One region of the Micromonospora sp. NPDC051196 genome, then DNA from elsewhere that is predicted to be linked to it. Evidence: predicted binding sites of a transcription regulator. Region 1 holds the regulator's gene; the other holds the start of a gene.
The links. The regulator HrcA, encoded in region 1, represses chaperone genes, less so after heat shock. The targets are predictions, from matches to a motif close to GGTTNGCACNCTCNNNNNGAGNGTGCNAACC.

Region 1 (6,665 bases):
ATGCCGATGGCCGCGATGGTCGCGGCGTTGGCCATCTGGTGCGCGTCCAGGGTCACCTTCCCGTCGGCCTGCACTGTGCAGGCCCGGCTGGCCAGTGGCAGCCGCAGTCGCTCTCCCACCTGCCGCATGCCGAGCACGATGCCGATCAGCGCGACCAGCACGAGGACCAGGAAACACGCCACGACCACCCGAGTCCGCACCCACACCTCCCGTACGACGTCCGCCGAAAGCGTACGTCCCTCATCGTCCGACCTGGGTCGTCCGACCAGTTCCACCGCAAGCGCGTGATCCGCGCCGGGACGGAAGTTCCCCGGTACCGGCCGATCCTCACCTGTCGAGTTCGGCGACCCAGCGCGGCGGACGCTTCTCGCGGAACGCGGTGACCCCTTCGACGCCGTCGGCGGACAGGAAGTACCGGGTGGAGAGCGTGCTCAGCTCCGCCAGTTCGTCGCGCAGGTCGGCGGCGGGCGGCCGGCGCAGCAGTTCCTTCGCGCCGGCCAGCGCCGTGGGGGCGCCACGCACCAGCGAGTCGAGGTACCGCCGCACCGTGGCGTCCAGGTCGTCGGCCGGTACCGCAGCGGTGACCAGGCCGATCTCGGCCGCCCGTCGACCGTCGAAGGTGTCGCCGGTCAGGTACAGCTCGGCCGCCGCGCGGGGGTGCAGCCGAGGCAGCACGGTCGCCGAGATCACCGCCGGGATCACCCCGATGCGTACCTCGGTGAAGGCGAACGTGGCCTCGGCCGCGCAGATCGCCAGGTCGGCCGCCGCGATCAGACCGAGCCCGCCGGCCCGGGCCGGGCCGGCGACCCTGGCCAGCACCGGCTTCGAGCACTGCCGGACCGCCGCGAGAACGTCACCCAGCATCCCGGCGGGCACCGTCCCGCTGGCGTACGCCGCCGCCGTCTCCTTCAGATCCGCCCCGGAACAGAAGACCGGGCCGGTGTGGTCCAGCACGATCACCCGGACCGTGTCGTCGGCGACCGCGGCGTCCAGCCCGGCCAGCAGTTCGGTCATCAACGGGGTGGAGAGCGCGTTGCGGTTGGATGGGCTGTCCAGGGTGAGGGTCGTCACCCCGCGGGCCGTGGTGACCCGTACCAGCGCGTCGGGAGAGGTCATGTGAGGGCACACTAGTGGCCATGCCCGGCGTCCTTCCAGCAGGCGAACCCGTTCCGACCGACGGGGCGCTGCCCGCTTCCGCCCGCGCGTCCGTCGGCGACCGTGGCTTCGGGGTGTACGTGCACGTCCCCTTCTGCGCCAGCCGCTGCGGCTACTGCGACTTCAACACCTACACCGCCGAGGAGTTGGGCGGCGGCGCGAGCCGGGAGAGCTATGCCGACACCGTGCTGGCCGAGTTGGCGCTCGCCGCACGGGTGCTGGGTGACCGCCCGCCCCGCCGGGTGGAGACCGTCTTCGTCGGCGGTGGTACGCCCACCCTGCTGCCCGCCGACGACCTGGCCCGCATCCTCGACGCGATCGACCGCACCTGGGGGCTGGCGGAAGACGCCGAGGTGACCACCGAGGCCAACCCGGAATCGGTCACCCCTGCCTCCCTCAAGGAACTGCGGGCCGCCGGCTATACCCGGATCTCGCTGGGCATGCAGTCGGTCGCCCCTGGGGTGCTCGCCGTGCTCGACCGCCGGCACAGCGCCGGCCGGGCCACGGCCGCCGCGATCGAGGCCCGCGACGCCGGTTTCGACCACGTCAACCTGGATCTGATCTACGGGACGCCGGGGGAGCGGCCGGAGGACTTCGCCGCCTCGCTGGAGCAGGTCGTGGCGGCGGGCGTCGACCACGTCAGCGCGTACGCCCTGATCGTCGAGGACGGCACCCGGCTGGCCGCGCGGATGCGTCGTGGTGAGCTGCCGTACCCGGACGACGACGTCGCCGCGGACCGATACCTGGCCGCCGAGTCCGCCCTCGACGCGGCCGGTTTCTCCTGGTACGAGGTGTCCAACTGGGCCCGTACGCCGTCCGCCCGCTGCCGGCACAACCTGCTCTACTGGACCGGCGGTGACTGGTGGGGCCTCGGTCCGGGGGCGCACAGCCACGTCGGTGGGGTGCGCTGGTGGAACGTCAAACACCCCACGGCGTACGCCCAACGCCTGGCCGCCGGCCGGTCACCCGGCCTGGCGCGGGAGGTGCTGACCGCCGACGAGGCCCGGATGGAGGAGGTCATGCTGCGGCTGCGGCTGGCCGGCGGCCTGCCGCTGGACGTCCTCGACGACGCCGGGCGCACGGCTGCGGCGCGGGCGGTGGCCGACGGTCTGCTGGCCGCGCCCGCCCACGCGGCCGGCCGCGGGGTGTTGACCCTGCGCGGCCGGCTGCTCGCCGACGCTGTGGTGCGTGACCTGCTGCCCTGAGCGCGGTGACCGGGCGTCAGCGCTTCACGAAGGTGTAGGTCATCGGGTAGCGGTAGAGCGTGCCCTCGTTGGCCTTGACCCCGCCGATGATGCCGAAGATCACCGGAATGATCCAGACGATCATCGGGACGAAGAACAGCACGAAGCAGGTGATCGTGGCGAGCACCCAGGCCAGCACGCCCGCGACCGCCCAGGTGATCTGGAAGTTGAGGGCGGCGACCGCGTGTGCCCGGACGGCGGGGGACTGCTGCCCGCGGCTCATCATCGCGATCAGCGGCGCGACCCAGCCGAGCAGGCCACCACCGACGATCACGCCGAGCGGGCCGCCGAAGTGGGCGATGAGGGCCCAGGTCTTGTCCTCGCTGCTGCCGTAGCCGCCGCCGGGCGCGCCGTAGCCCCCGGTCGGGTAACCGACACCGGGCGAAGGGTAACCGCCGGGCGGCGGATAGCCACCGGGTGGCGGGTAGCCGCCAGGCGGCGGATAGCCACCGGGTGGCGGGTAGCCGGCCGACGGGGGCTGGTCGCCGGTGGGCGGGGGATAGCCGCCCTGGCCAGACGATCCGGACATCGGAGCCGTGGGATCGTCGCCGAAATTCGGGGGACGAGGTGGTTCAGTCATGGGGCTCACGGTAGGTGCCAGCGGCAATGGCGCACCATAGCGACACCGGCGAGTGTCAACCCTACGATCGGCCCTCGGACACGTCTGTTTTCTTGATCATCGCGCTGCCGGGGGCCTCGACGTAGACTGGCACTCGCTACAGTCGAGTGCCAGGGCGCCCGCTGGCGGCGGTGGACGCTTGACACTGGCCTGCGACAGGAGGTGGGAGATGGGTCTCGACGACCGCAAGCTCGCCGTGCTGCGGGCGATTGTCGAGGACTACGTCGCCACCCAGGAGCCGGTCGGCAGCAAGGCGCTGGTCGAGCGGCACCAGCTCGGCGTGTCGCCGGCCACCGTCCGCAACGACATGGCCGTGCTGGAGGAGGAGGGCTACATCCGCCAGCCGCACACCAGCGCCGGCCGGGTGCCCACCGACCGTGGCTACCGGCTCTTCGTCGACCGGTTGAGCCGGGTCAAGCCGCTCAGCCCAGCTGAACGCCGAGCCATCGAGCGGTTCCTGGCCGGGGCGGTCGACCTCGACGACGTGGTGCACCGCACGGTCCGGCTGCTGGCGCAGCTGACCCGACAGGTCGCCGTGGTGCAGTACCCGAGCCTGGCCCGGTCTCGTGTCCGGCACCTGGAACTGGTGCCGATCTCGACCACCCGGCTGATGCTGGTCGTGATCGCCGACACTGGGCGGGTCGAGCAGCGACTGGTCGAGTTGCCGGCCCCGATCCTCGCCGACGACGTCATAGACCTGCGTCGGACGATCAACGAGAAGCTGGTCGGCATCCAGCTGTCGGAAACCCCGCCGCTGGTGCAGGCCCTCATCGAGGAGTCCGTGCCGCACCTGCGTCCGGCCATGACCACCCTGTCGACCGTGCTGCTGGAGACGCTGGTCGAGCGGCACGAGGAACGGATCGCGCTGGCCGGCACCGCCAACCTCGCCCGCGGCGGGCTGCTGGACTTCCAGGGATCCCTGCGACCGGTCCTCGAGGCGCTCGAGGAGGAGGTCGTCCTGCTCAAACTCATCGGCGAGGTTGAGCCGAGCACGCTGCGGGTGCGCATCGGCGACGAGAACGAGATCGACAACCTGCGGGCGGCATCCGTGGTCAGCACCGGCTACGGCCCGGGCGCGACCATCGTCGGGGGGATGGGCGTGCTGGGGCCGACCCGGATGGACTACCCCGGGACCATCGCCACGGTGAGGGCCGTGGCACGCTACGTGGGCGAGCTGCTGGCCCAGAACTGATCAGTCAGGGCCGACGGTGGGCTGCCGCCGCCGACCGGCGTAACGCGAGACGAACACGAGGACACGGAACGCAGTGGCCAGGGACTACTACGGCATTCTCGGCGTCAGCCGAGGCGCCTCCGACGACGAGATCAAGCGCGCGTACCGCAAGCTGGCGCGACAGTTCCACCCGGATGTCAATCCGGACCCGGAGGCACAGGAGAAGTTCAAGGACATCAACGCCGCGTACGAGGTCCTCTCGGACGATCGGAAGCGGCAGATCGTCGACCTCGGTGGCGACCCGTTGGCCCCGGGCGGCGGCGGTGCCGGCGGCCCGGGTGGGCCCGGCGGTGCCGGTCCGTTCGTCGGCTTCCAGGACATCATGGACGCGTTCTTCGGCGGGGCCACCGGCGCCGGCCGGGGACCGCGACCGCGTACCCGACCCGGTGCCGACGCGATCCTGCGGCTGGAACTGGACCTTCAGGAGACCGCCTTCGGGGTGGAGGCGCCGATCACGGTGGACACCGCCGTGCTCTGCACCACCTGCTCCGGTGCGGGCACCGCCGCCGGCACCCACCTGGCCACCTGCGAGGCGTGCGGTGGCCGGGGCGAGGTGCAGTCGGTGCAGCGCACCTTCCTCGGCCAGGTGGTCTCCGCCCGGCCGTGCACGGTCTGCCAGGGCTACGGCACCACCATCCCGCACCCCTGCCCGACCTGCGCCGGTGACGGGCGGGTCCGGACCCGCCGGTCGCTGACCGTCAAGATCCCGGCCGGGGTGGAGGACGGCATGCGGATCCGGCTCGCCCAGCAGGGCGAGGTGGGCCCGGGTGGTGGCACCGCCGGTGACCTCTACGTCGAGATCCACGAGCGGCCGCACGACGTCTTCTCCCGCAAGGGCGACGACCTGCACTGTCGGGTCACCGTGCCGATGACCGCCGCGGCACTCGGCACCCGGCTGACCATCAAGACGCTCGACAGTGAGGAGCCGGTCGACGTCAAGCCGGGCACCCAGCCGGGCAGCACGTTGCGGCTGCGCGCCCGGGGCGTACCCCACCTGCGTGGCACCGGTCGTGGTGACCTCTACGTCCACCTAGACGTGCGTACCCCGACGAAGCTCGACGCCGACCAGGAGCGGATGCTGCGCGACTTCGCCAAGACCCGCGGCGAGGAGGTCGCCGAACTCACCAAGCAGGGCGGCTTCTTCTCCCGGATGCGTGACGCCTTCAACGGCCACGCCTGAGTCGGTCCTGGTCGAGGCTGCCGGACATGTCCGCTCCGCTGTTCCTGGTCGAGTCGCTGCCCACCGCCGACTCGATGGTGCTCGACGGCCCCGAGGGGCACCACGCCGCCACCGTGCAACGGCTACGGGTCGGCGAGGAACTGCTGCTCGGCGACGGCCGGGGCGGCACGGCCGCCGCCGTGGTCACCGCCGTCGGCCGCGGCACCCTCGACATCGAGATCACCCGGCGGGGGTACGTCGACGCGGCGAACCCCCGACTGGTGGTGGTGCAGGGCATCGCCAAGGGCGACCGGGGTGAACTGGCCGTACAGGCGATGACCGAGGCGGGAGTGGACGAGATCGTCCCCTGGGCGGCCGGCCGGTCGGTGGTGCAGTGGCGCGGTGACCGGGGCGTACGGGCCCGGGGCAAGTGGGTGGCCACGGCTCGGGAGGCGGCCAAGCAGGCCCGCCGGGCGTGGCTGCCGGTGGTGGCGGGCGCGCCGGACGAGCCCACCGGGTCGGTTGCCCGGCGGATCGCCGGTGCCGCCGCCGGATTCGTCCTGCACGAGGAGGCGACCGACCGGCTGACCACCGTCGAGCTGCCCGACCGGGGTGAGATCGTGCTGGTGGTCGGCCCCGAGGGGGGCATCACCCCGACCGAGTTGGCAGCCTTCCAGGAGGCCGGCGCGCACCCGGTCCGCCTAGGCCCCTCGGTGCTGCGTACCTCCACCGCCGGGGTGGCCGCCCTGGCCGTCCTCGCCACCCGCCTCCTGCGCTGGTAGACCCCGGTTTCGGCCTGCTGCGTCAGGTGCGCAGGTAGGAGGCGCCGTTGAGGTCGATGATGGTGCCGGAGGCCCACTCCGCCTCGGGGCTGGCCAGCCAGTGCACGGCCGCAGCGATCTCCTCGGGACGGGCCACCCGGTCGAAGGGGCTCTGGGCCCGGATCGCCGCACCCCGCGGAGCCTTGAGGTGCTCGTTGGTCATGTCCGTCTCGACGAACCCGGGCGCGACCGTGGCCACCGCGATGCCGTACGGCGCCAGGGCCACCGCCAGCGACTGGGCCATCGCGTTGAGACCGGCCTTGCTGGCACCGTACGCCGGATTGGTCGGCTCGCCGCGGAACGCGCCGCGCGAGGAGACGTTGACGATGCGACCACCTCGCGTGCGCATGTGCTGGGCGGCGCACCAGGCGGCGTTGGCCGCCCCGAACAGGTTGGTGTCGCACACCTGTCGCCAACGTTGCCGCCACTGCTCATA
Region 2 (6,665 bases), on a different contig from region 1:
CGTCGGCGGGACGCTCGGCCAAGCGCAGCATCACCTCGGGATCGGAGACGGCCGTCCGAACCGCACCGGACAAGCCCAACCGCGCCGCTGCAGAAGTCAAATGCTGTGCAGCGAGCGGGGTCCGAACGCACACAAGAACGGTACGCACAACGATCTCCTCTCCGCAGACGAGCAGACCATGACCGGGCATCCTCGGGAGGAGGTTCCGGGCAATCCTCCCAACTTTTCCGACAGATAGGGCATTTGCCCCAGCACGCCGGAGCTTTTGGATCAAAGGACGTGTGAGCCGAGACCGGTCCGGGTACCGAGGGGCTCAAGGCCGGGAACGGTGCCCTGCGCGGCCCGCCGCCCGGACAGCCGGCCACAAGCATCTCGCGGTGCCGCGCGAGAGGAGGGGTGCTGATGTCGAACGTACGTAGACTGCCCGGACCCATCGTCGACCTCTGGGACTGGCAACGGCTGGGCGCCTGCCGCGGCCGGGACAGTGCCCAGTTCTTCCACCCGGACGGCGAGCGGGGCTCGTCGCGGCTGCGCCGCGAATCAGGCGCGAAGGCCGTCTGCCGCGCCTGCCCGGTACGGGCCGAGTGCGCCGCGCACGCCCTGGCCGTTCGGGAGCCGTACGGGGTGTGGGGCGGCTTCAGCGAGTCCGAGCGGCTGCGGCTGCTCGCGGTCGGCTGGGAGGATCTCGCCGACCGCCGACAGACCCGCGTCGACATCGCCCGGCTGGAGGCCCGGCTGGGCAGCAGCCACCGGTCGACCGTCCCCACCCAACGCAACGTCGCCTGACGCAACCAGTAGCCAACGCTGCGTCGCCGGAGGCACCAGAAGCCATCCCTGCGTCGCCGGACGCACCCAGAAACCAGCGCTGCCGCGCCCCGGTCGGGGCGCGGCAGTGTGCTGCCCAGCACCATGGCCGGATATCACCGTCCCGTTCCGCCGGGTCCGGGCCCTCAGCGAGGACGGTCACGAGGAGTTGGTGCGATCCGCGATGCGCGCGGAGCCGGAACGGCAGCGGCCCGCGTCCTGCGCGGAGTTGGCCGCGCTGGTGGACTGGGTACGCGCGCAGGCACCGGAAAGCTGCCACGCGGCCGGCGGGTGCTCCGGGGGAGCGGCGCACCCGCCGTACCGTGTCTCGGACGGCTCAGAAGCCCGGGCCGTGCTGGTGGCTGTGACCGTGACCGTGGCCGTGACCACCCGCGGCCGGCTCCGGCTCCGCGGGCTTCTCCACCACGAGGCTCTCGGTGGTGAGCAGCAGGCCGGCGATGGACGCGGCGTTGGTGACCGCGTTGCGGGTCACCTTCACCGGATCGATGATGCCGGACGCGGTCAGGTCCACGTAGTCGCCGATGGCGGCGTCGAGGCCGTGGCCCCACTTGCCCTCGGTGACCTTCTGCACCACGACGTAGCCGTCGTGCCCGGCGTTCTGCGCGATCCAGCGCAGCGGCTCGACCAGCGCCTTGCGCACGATCGACACGCCGACCTTCTCGTCGCCGGTGAAGCCGAGGTCGTCGTCGAGCACCGACAGGATCTGGGCCAGGGCGGCGCCACCGCCGGGCACCGTACCCTCCTCGACCGCAGCCTTGGTCGCGGCGATGGCGTCCTCGATGCGGTGCTTGCGCTCCTTCATCTCGACCTCGGTGGCCGCCCCAACCTTGACCACGGCGATGCCGCCGGAGAGCTTGGCCAACCGCTCGGCCAGCTTCTCCCGGTCCCAGTCGGAGTCCGAAGCCTCGATCTCCTTGCGGATCTGGGCGACCCGGTCGGCGACCTCGCTGGCCTGGCCACCGCCGTCGACGATGGTGGTGTTCTCCTTGTCGACCACGATGCGCCGGGCGCTGCCGAGCACCTCCAGGCCGACCTGGTCGAGCTTGTAGCCCAGCTCGGGTGCGACCAGCTCGGCACCGGTGAGGATCGCCATGTCCTGGAGCATCGCCTTGCGGCGGTCACCGAAGCCGGGCGCCTTGACCGCGCAGACCTTGAGGGTCTTGCGGATGGAGTTGACCACCAGGGTGGACAACGCCTGACCCTCGACGTCCTCGGCGACGATCAGCAGCGGCTTGTTGTTCTGGAGGACCTTCTCCAGCAGCGGCAGCAGCTCCTCGATCGCCGAGATCTTCTGCGTGGTGATCAGGATGTACGCGTCCTCCAGGACCGACTCCTGCGCCTCCACGTCGGTGACGAAGTTCGGCGAGATGAAGCCCTTGTCGAACTGGAGGCCCTCGGTGACGTCCAGTTCGGTCTGCAGCGCCGAGCCCTCCTCGACGGTGATCACACCGTCGCGACCGACCCGCTCCATCGCCTCGGCGATCAGCTCACCGATGGTGGAGTCCTGCGCCGAGATCGTCGCCACGTGCGCGACGGACTTCTTGTCGGAGACCTCGACGGCCTTGCCGAGCAGCGCCTCGGAGACCTTGGCCGCAGCGGCGTCGATGCCCCGCTTGAGGCCGGCGGGGTTGGCGCCCGCCGTCACGTTGCGCAGGCCCTCGCGGACCATCGCCTGTGCCAGCACGGTCGCGGTGGTGGTCCCGTCGCCGGCGACGTCGTTGGTCTTGGTCGCCACCTCCTTGACCAGCTGCGCACCGAGGTTCTCGTACGGGTTGGTGAGCTCGATCTCCTTGGCGATGGTCACACCATCGTTGGTGATCGTCGGCGCACCGAATTTCTTGTCCAGGACGACGTTGCGCCCGCGCGGCCCGAGGGTGACCTTTACCACGTTCGCGAGCGCGTTGACACCGTGCTCCAGCTGGTGCCGGGCGTCGTCCGAGAAGCTCAGGATCTTCGCCATGTATGTCCCTTCGAAGCGACGTTGCCCCGGCCCGGCGAGCCGGACCGGGGCAACGACACTGATCGGTTGCTTACTTCTCGATGATCGCGAGGACGTCGCGGGCGGAGAGCACCAGGTACTCCTCGCCGGCGTACTTGACCTCGGTGCCGCCGTACTTCGAGTAGAGGACGGTGTCGCCGACCTTGACGTCCATCGGGATCCGGTCGCCGTCGTCGTCGAAACGGCCAGGGCCGACAGCGAGGACGGTGCCCTCCTGCGGCTTCTCCTTGGCGGTGTCGGGGATCACGATGCCCGACGCCGTGGTGGTCTCAGCCTCGTTCGCCTGGACCAGGATCCGGTCCTCGAGCGGCTTGATCGCAACCTTGGTCGCGGTAGTCACGGGCATACCCTCCTGGGGTACTTGGTTTCGTTGCCGGTCGGCGTGCCGATCGGCGTCAATCTGCCACATGCCACCGGGCGGGGCCGTCGTCGCGGGTGCCGGTCCGCCTGGCGTTCAACACCCGGACGCAGGCCCGAGCGTTGGCACCCTCAGGGTGAGAGTGCTAATCGCAGGTTATTCCTCGGCTAGCACTCCGTCAAGGAGAGTGCCAACGCCACACGCTCGTGTCGCCACCTTTCCGACACCCACGCCACCTCTTCCCCACTCCTGCGCCAGGGATTACCGCAACATGCCGGTCCTGTCTTCCGCCCGGCCATCCGATTCCCTACGTTGCGGCACGACCACATCACGGAGGGAGACGGCATGGCCGACGTACCAACTCTGGGGTTTCTCCGGGACCAGTTGCGCCGGGCCCGCAAGACGCGCGGGCTCAGCCAGGAAGACCTGAGCAAAATGATCAACTACGCTCCGTCGTCGATCAGCGCGATCGAGACGGGGCAGAACCAGCTCAGCGCGGACTACCTGGCCCGATTCGACAAGGTGCTGGAGACCGGTGGCCTCTTCGTCGGAATGCTGGAGCTGATCCGCCTGCATGCCGAGCCGGACTGGTTCCGGCCGTGGGGTGAGATCGAGCGGGAGGCCGTCTCGCTGCGCTGGTACGACCCGGCCGTGGTGCCGGGTCTGCTCCAGACCGAGACGTACGCGCGAGCGATACTCCGCGCCGATGCGCTGCTGACCGACGAGCAGGTCGAGAAGCGACTGCTGGCCCGGATGGCTCGGCAGGAGGTGCTCGCTCGCGACGAGCCGCCGCAGCTCATCGCGATCCTGGACGAGCAGGCGCTGCGCCGGCAGGTCGGCGACCGGGCGACCATGCACGAGCAACTGGAGCACCTGCTGGCCGCCTGCGCCCGGCCACACATACAGGTACGGGTCATTCCGGCCGAGACCCCGTGGTACATCGGATTGAACGGCCCCTTCGTGCTGGCCCGGCTCGCCGACGGCACCGAGGTGGCCCACCTGGACAACCAACGCCGGGGGCACACCGTGGACAGCCCGAACGACCTTGCCGCCCTGGGACGGGGTTGGGAGACTGTGGCCGGTGAGGCGCTGCCGCACCGGCAGTCCGCCCGCCTGATCGAGGGAGTGGCGAAGTCATGGACCTGACCCGTGCCACCTGGCGCAAATCCTCCCGCAGCAACAGCAACGGCGGTGCCTGCGTCGAGGTCGCCGACAACCTGCCCGACCTGGTCGCCGTACGCGACAGCAAGGACCCGACCGGCCCGGTGCTGGCCTTCAGCCCGGCCAGTTGGCGCGCCTTCATCACCTCCCACCACCGGTCCCGGGTGTCGGGAGTGTGATCGACACCGTTACGCCGAAGTAGGGGTAACCCACTCGCCCGGATACCGCCATTCCGGCGCGACCGTGATGATCAAGCTAGCCGAGCAGGGCAGGGCCGTGCTGGGCCGGGCTGGGCCGGGCTGGGCGGGTGGGGGCGGGCTGGGCGGGTGGGGGCGGTCGGTGGGCCGGGGTGGGCCGGGACAATGGGCGGGTGGATCTGGAGCAGCTGGCGGAGTTGCGTACCGCCGAGGGGTCGGCCGCGCTGGCGGCGGCGGCCCGGTTGGCCGGCGGTGATCCGCTGGCCGCGGCGGCGGCGATCCGCTCAGCGGGGGTGCCGGCCGGGTTGGCGGCGGCGGCGCTGACCCAGGCGGAGCTGCGCCGCCGGGCGGCGGGCAAGTTCGGGCCGGCGGCGAGCGGCATGTTCTTCACCCGGCCGGGCCTGGAACAGGCCACCCGGGGGGTGGTCGCGCGACGCCGCGCGCACCGGCTGCGCGAGGCCGGGGTGAGTAGCCTGGCCGACCTGGGTTGCGGGTTGGGGGCCGACGCGCTCGCCGCCGCCCAGGCCGGCATCCGGGTGTACGGCGTGGAGGCCGACCCGCTCACCGCCGCGCTGGCCGAGGCGAACGCGCAGGCCGCCGGGCTGGCCGAGCTTTTCACCGTCGAGTGCGGCGACGCGACGGCGTTCGACGTGACCCGGGTCGAGGCGGTCTTCTGCGATCCGGCCCGCCGCCGGGCCGGGACCGGACGCCGGATCTTCGACCCGAACTCGTACTCACCGCCCTGGGACTTCGTCACCGGGCTCGCCGAACGGGTATCCCACACGGTGGTGAAGGTGGCGCCGGGTCTCGACCACGCCCTCATCCCGGTCGGCGCCGAGGCCGAGTGGGTCAGCGTCGGCGGCGACCTGGTCGAGGCCGCGCTCTGGTGCGGCCCCCTCACCGAAACCCCCCGTCGCGCAACTGTGTTGAAGGAAGGGCCCCCTGTTAACGCCTCAGGTAGTGAAGGGGCCCCTTCTTATCACTTCGTCGACGGCACGAGCGTGCACCAACTCGTCGGATCGGGCCGGAACGAGGCGCCGGTCGGGCCGGTACGCCGCTTCGTGTACGACCCGGATCCGGCGGTGGTACGCGCCCACCTGATCGCCGAACTCGCCGCCGACCTGGACGCCTCGCTGGCCGATCCGAGCATCGCCTATCTCTACGCCGACACGCCGACGCCGACGCCGTACGCCCGCTGCCTGGAGGTGACCGACGTGCTGCCGTTCTCGCTCAAGCGCCTGCGTGCGCTACTGCGGGAGCGCCGAGTCGGCCGGGTGGAGATCCTCAAGCGTGGCTCCGCGCTGGAACCCGAACGACTCCGGCACGACCTGCGCCTGGCCGGTGACCAGCCGGCGAGCCTGGTGCTGACCCGGGTGGCCGCCGCCCCGACGGTGCTGGTCTGTCAACCGGTCCACTGAACCCGACGGTGCGGGTGCACCGCCGAAGGCCCGGAAAGCCGCTGGCCGGGACAACGGGTCGGGACTAGGTTGGCGCACATGACGGGACGGGGTACGCCGGCGACGGTGTTGCTGGCCAAGCGCGGCATCACCCATCGCACCCACGCCTACGACGTTCCCGCGGAGTCGCCGAACTACGGTGCCTTGGTCGCCGCCACGCTCGGCATACCACCAGGGCAGGTCTTCAAGACCCTGGTGACCGAGGTGGACGGCACTCTCACCGTGGCGATCGTGCCGGTGACCGGCGAGCTGGACCTCAAGGCGCTGGCCGCGGCGGTCGGTGGCAAGCGGGCCACACTCGCCGAACGCGGCGCGGCCGAACGCGCGACCGGGTACGTACGCGGCGGAATCAGCCCGCTGGGGCAACGAAAGCGGCTACCGACGGTGCTCGACGCCTCGGCCCTGGAGCACAACACGGTGTACGTCTCGGCAGGCCGGCGCGGCCTTCAGGTCGAGCTGGCCCCGGCCGACCTGGTCGCCCTCACCGACGCCCACACCGCTCCCCTCGCCGCAGACTGACCACGCCGCTGGCCGGCTCGCCGCCGGCTGACCACGCCGGGCTGGCCTCGTCACCGTTACGCCGCAACGGCGGTATCCCTGTCGGTGGGTTACCCCCACTCCACCGAAACGGTGTCGATCATGCAGGACACCGCCGGCAGACGAGTCAT

Region 2: groES (co-chaperone GroES) is a predicted target of HrcA. The motif match lies at 3,303-3,333, and genes of this name have one in related genera.

What each region holds. Positions count from the first base shown of each region.
Region 1 covers NZ_JBFBAY010000013.1:44,088-50,752, forward strand. The annotation lists gene AB0M35_RS22745 (hypothetical protein) at 1-206, opposite strand, end outside; gene AB0M35_RS22750 (enoyl-CoA hydratase-related protein) at 328-1,116, opposite strand; gene hemW (radical SAM family heme chaperone HemW) at 1,137-2,360, shown strand; gene AB0M35_RS22760 (DUF4870 domain-containing protein) at 2,377-2,979, opposite strand; gene hrcA (heat-inducible transcriptional repressor HrcA) at 3,188-4,210, shown strand; gene dnaJ (molecular chaperone DnaJ) at 4,284-5,429, shown strand; gene AB0M35_RS22775 (16S rRNA (uracil(1498)-N(3))-methyltransferase) at 5,456-6,190, shown strand; gene AB0M35_RS22780 (SDR family oxidoreductase) at 6,213-6,665, opposite strand, start outside.
Region 2 covers NZ_JBFBAY010000003.1:151,220-157,884, forward strand. The annotation lists gene AB0M35_RS08995 (response regulator transcription factor) at 1-148, opposite strand, end outside; gene AB0M35_RS09000 (WhiB family transcriptional regulator) at 403-786, shown strand; gene groL (chaperonin GroEL) at 1,142-2,785, opposite strand; gene groES (co-chaperone GroES) at 2,856-3,170, opposite strand; gene AB0M35_RS09015 (helix-turn-helix transcriptional regulator) at 3,528-4,328, shown strand; gene AB0M35_RS09020 (DUF397 domain-containing protein) at 4,319-4,522, shown strand; gene AB0M35_RS09025 (methyltransferase domain-containing protein) at 4,714-5,958, shown strand; gene ybaK (Cys-tRNA(Pro) deacylase) at 6,037-6,516, shown strand.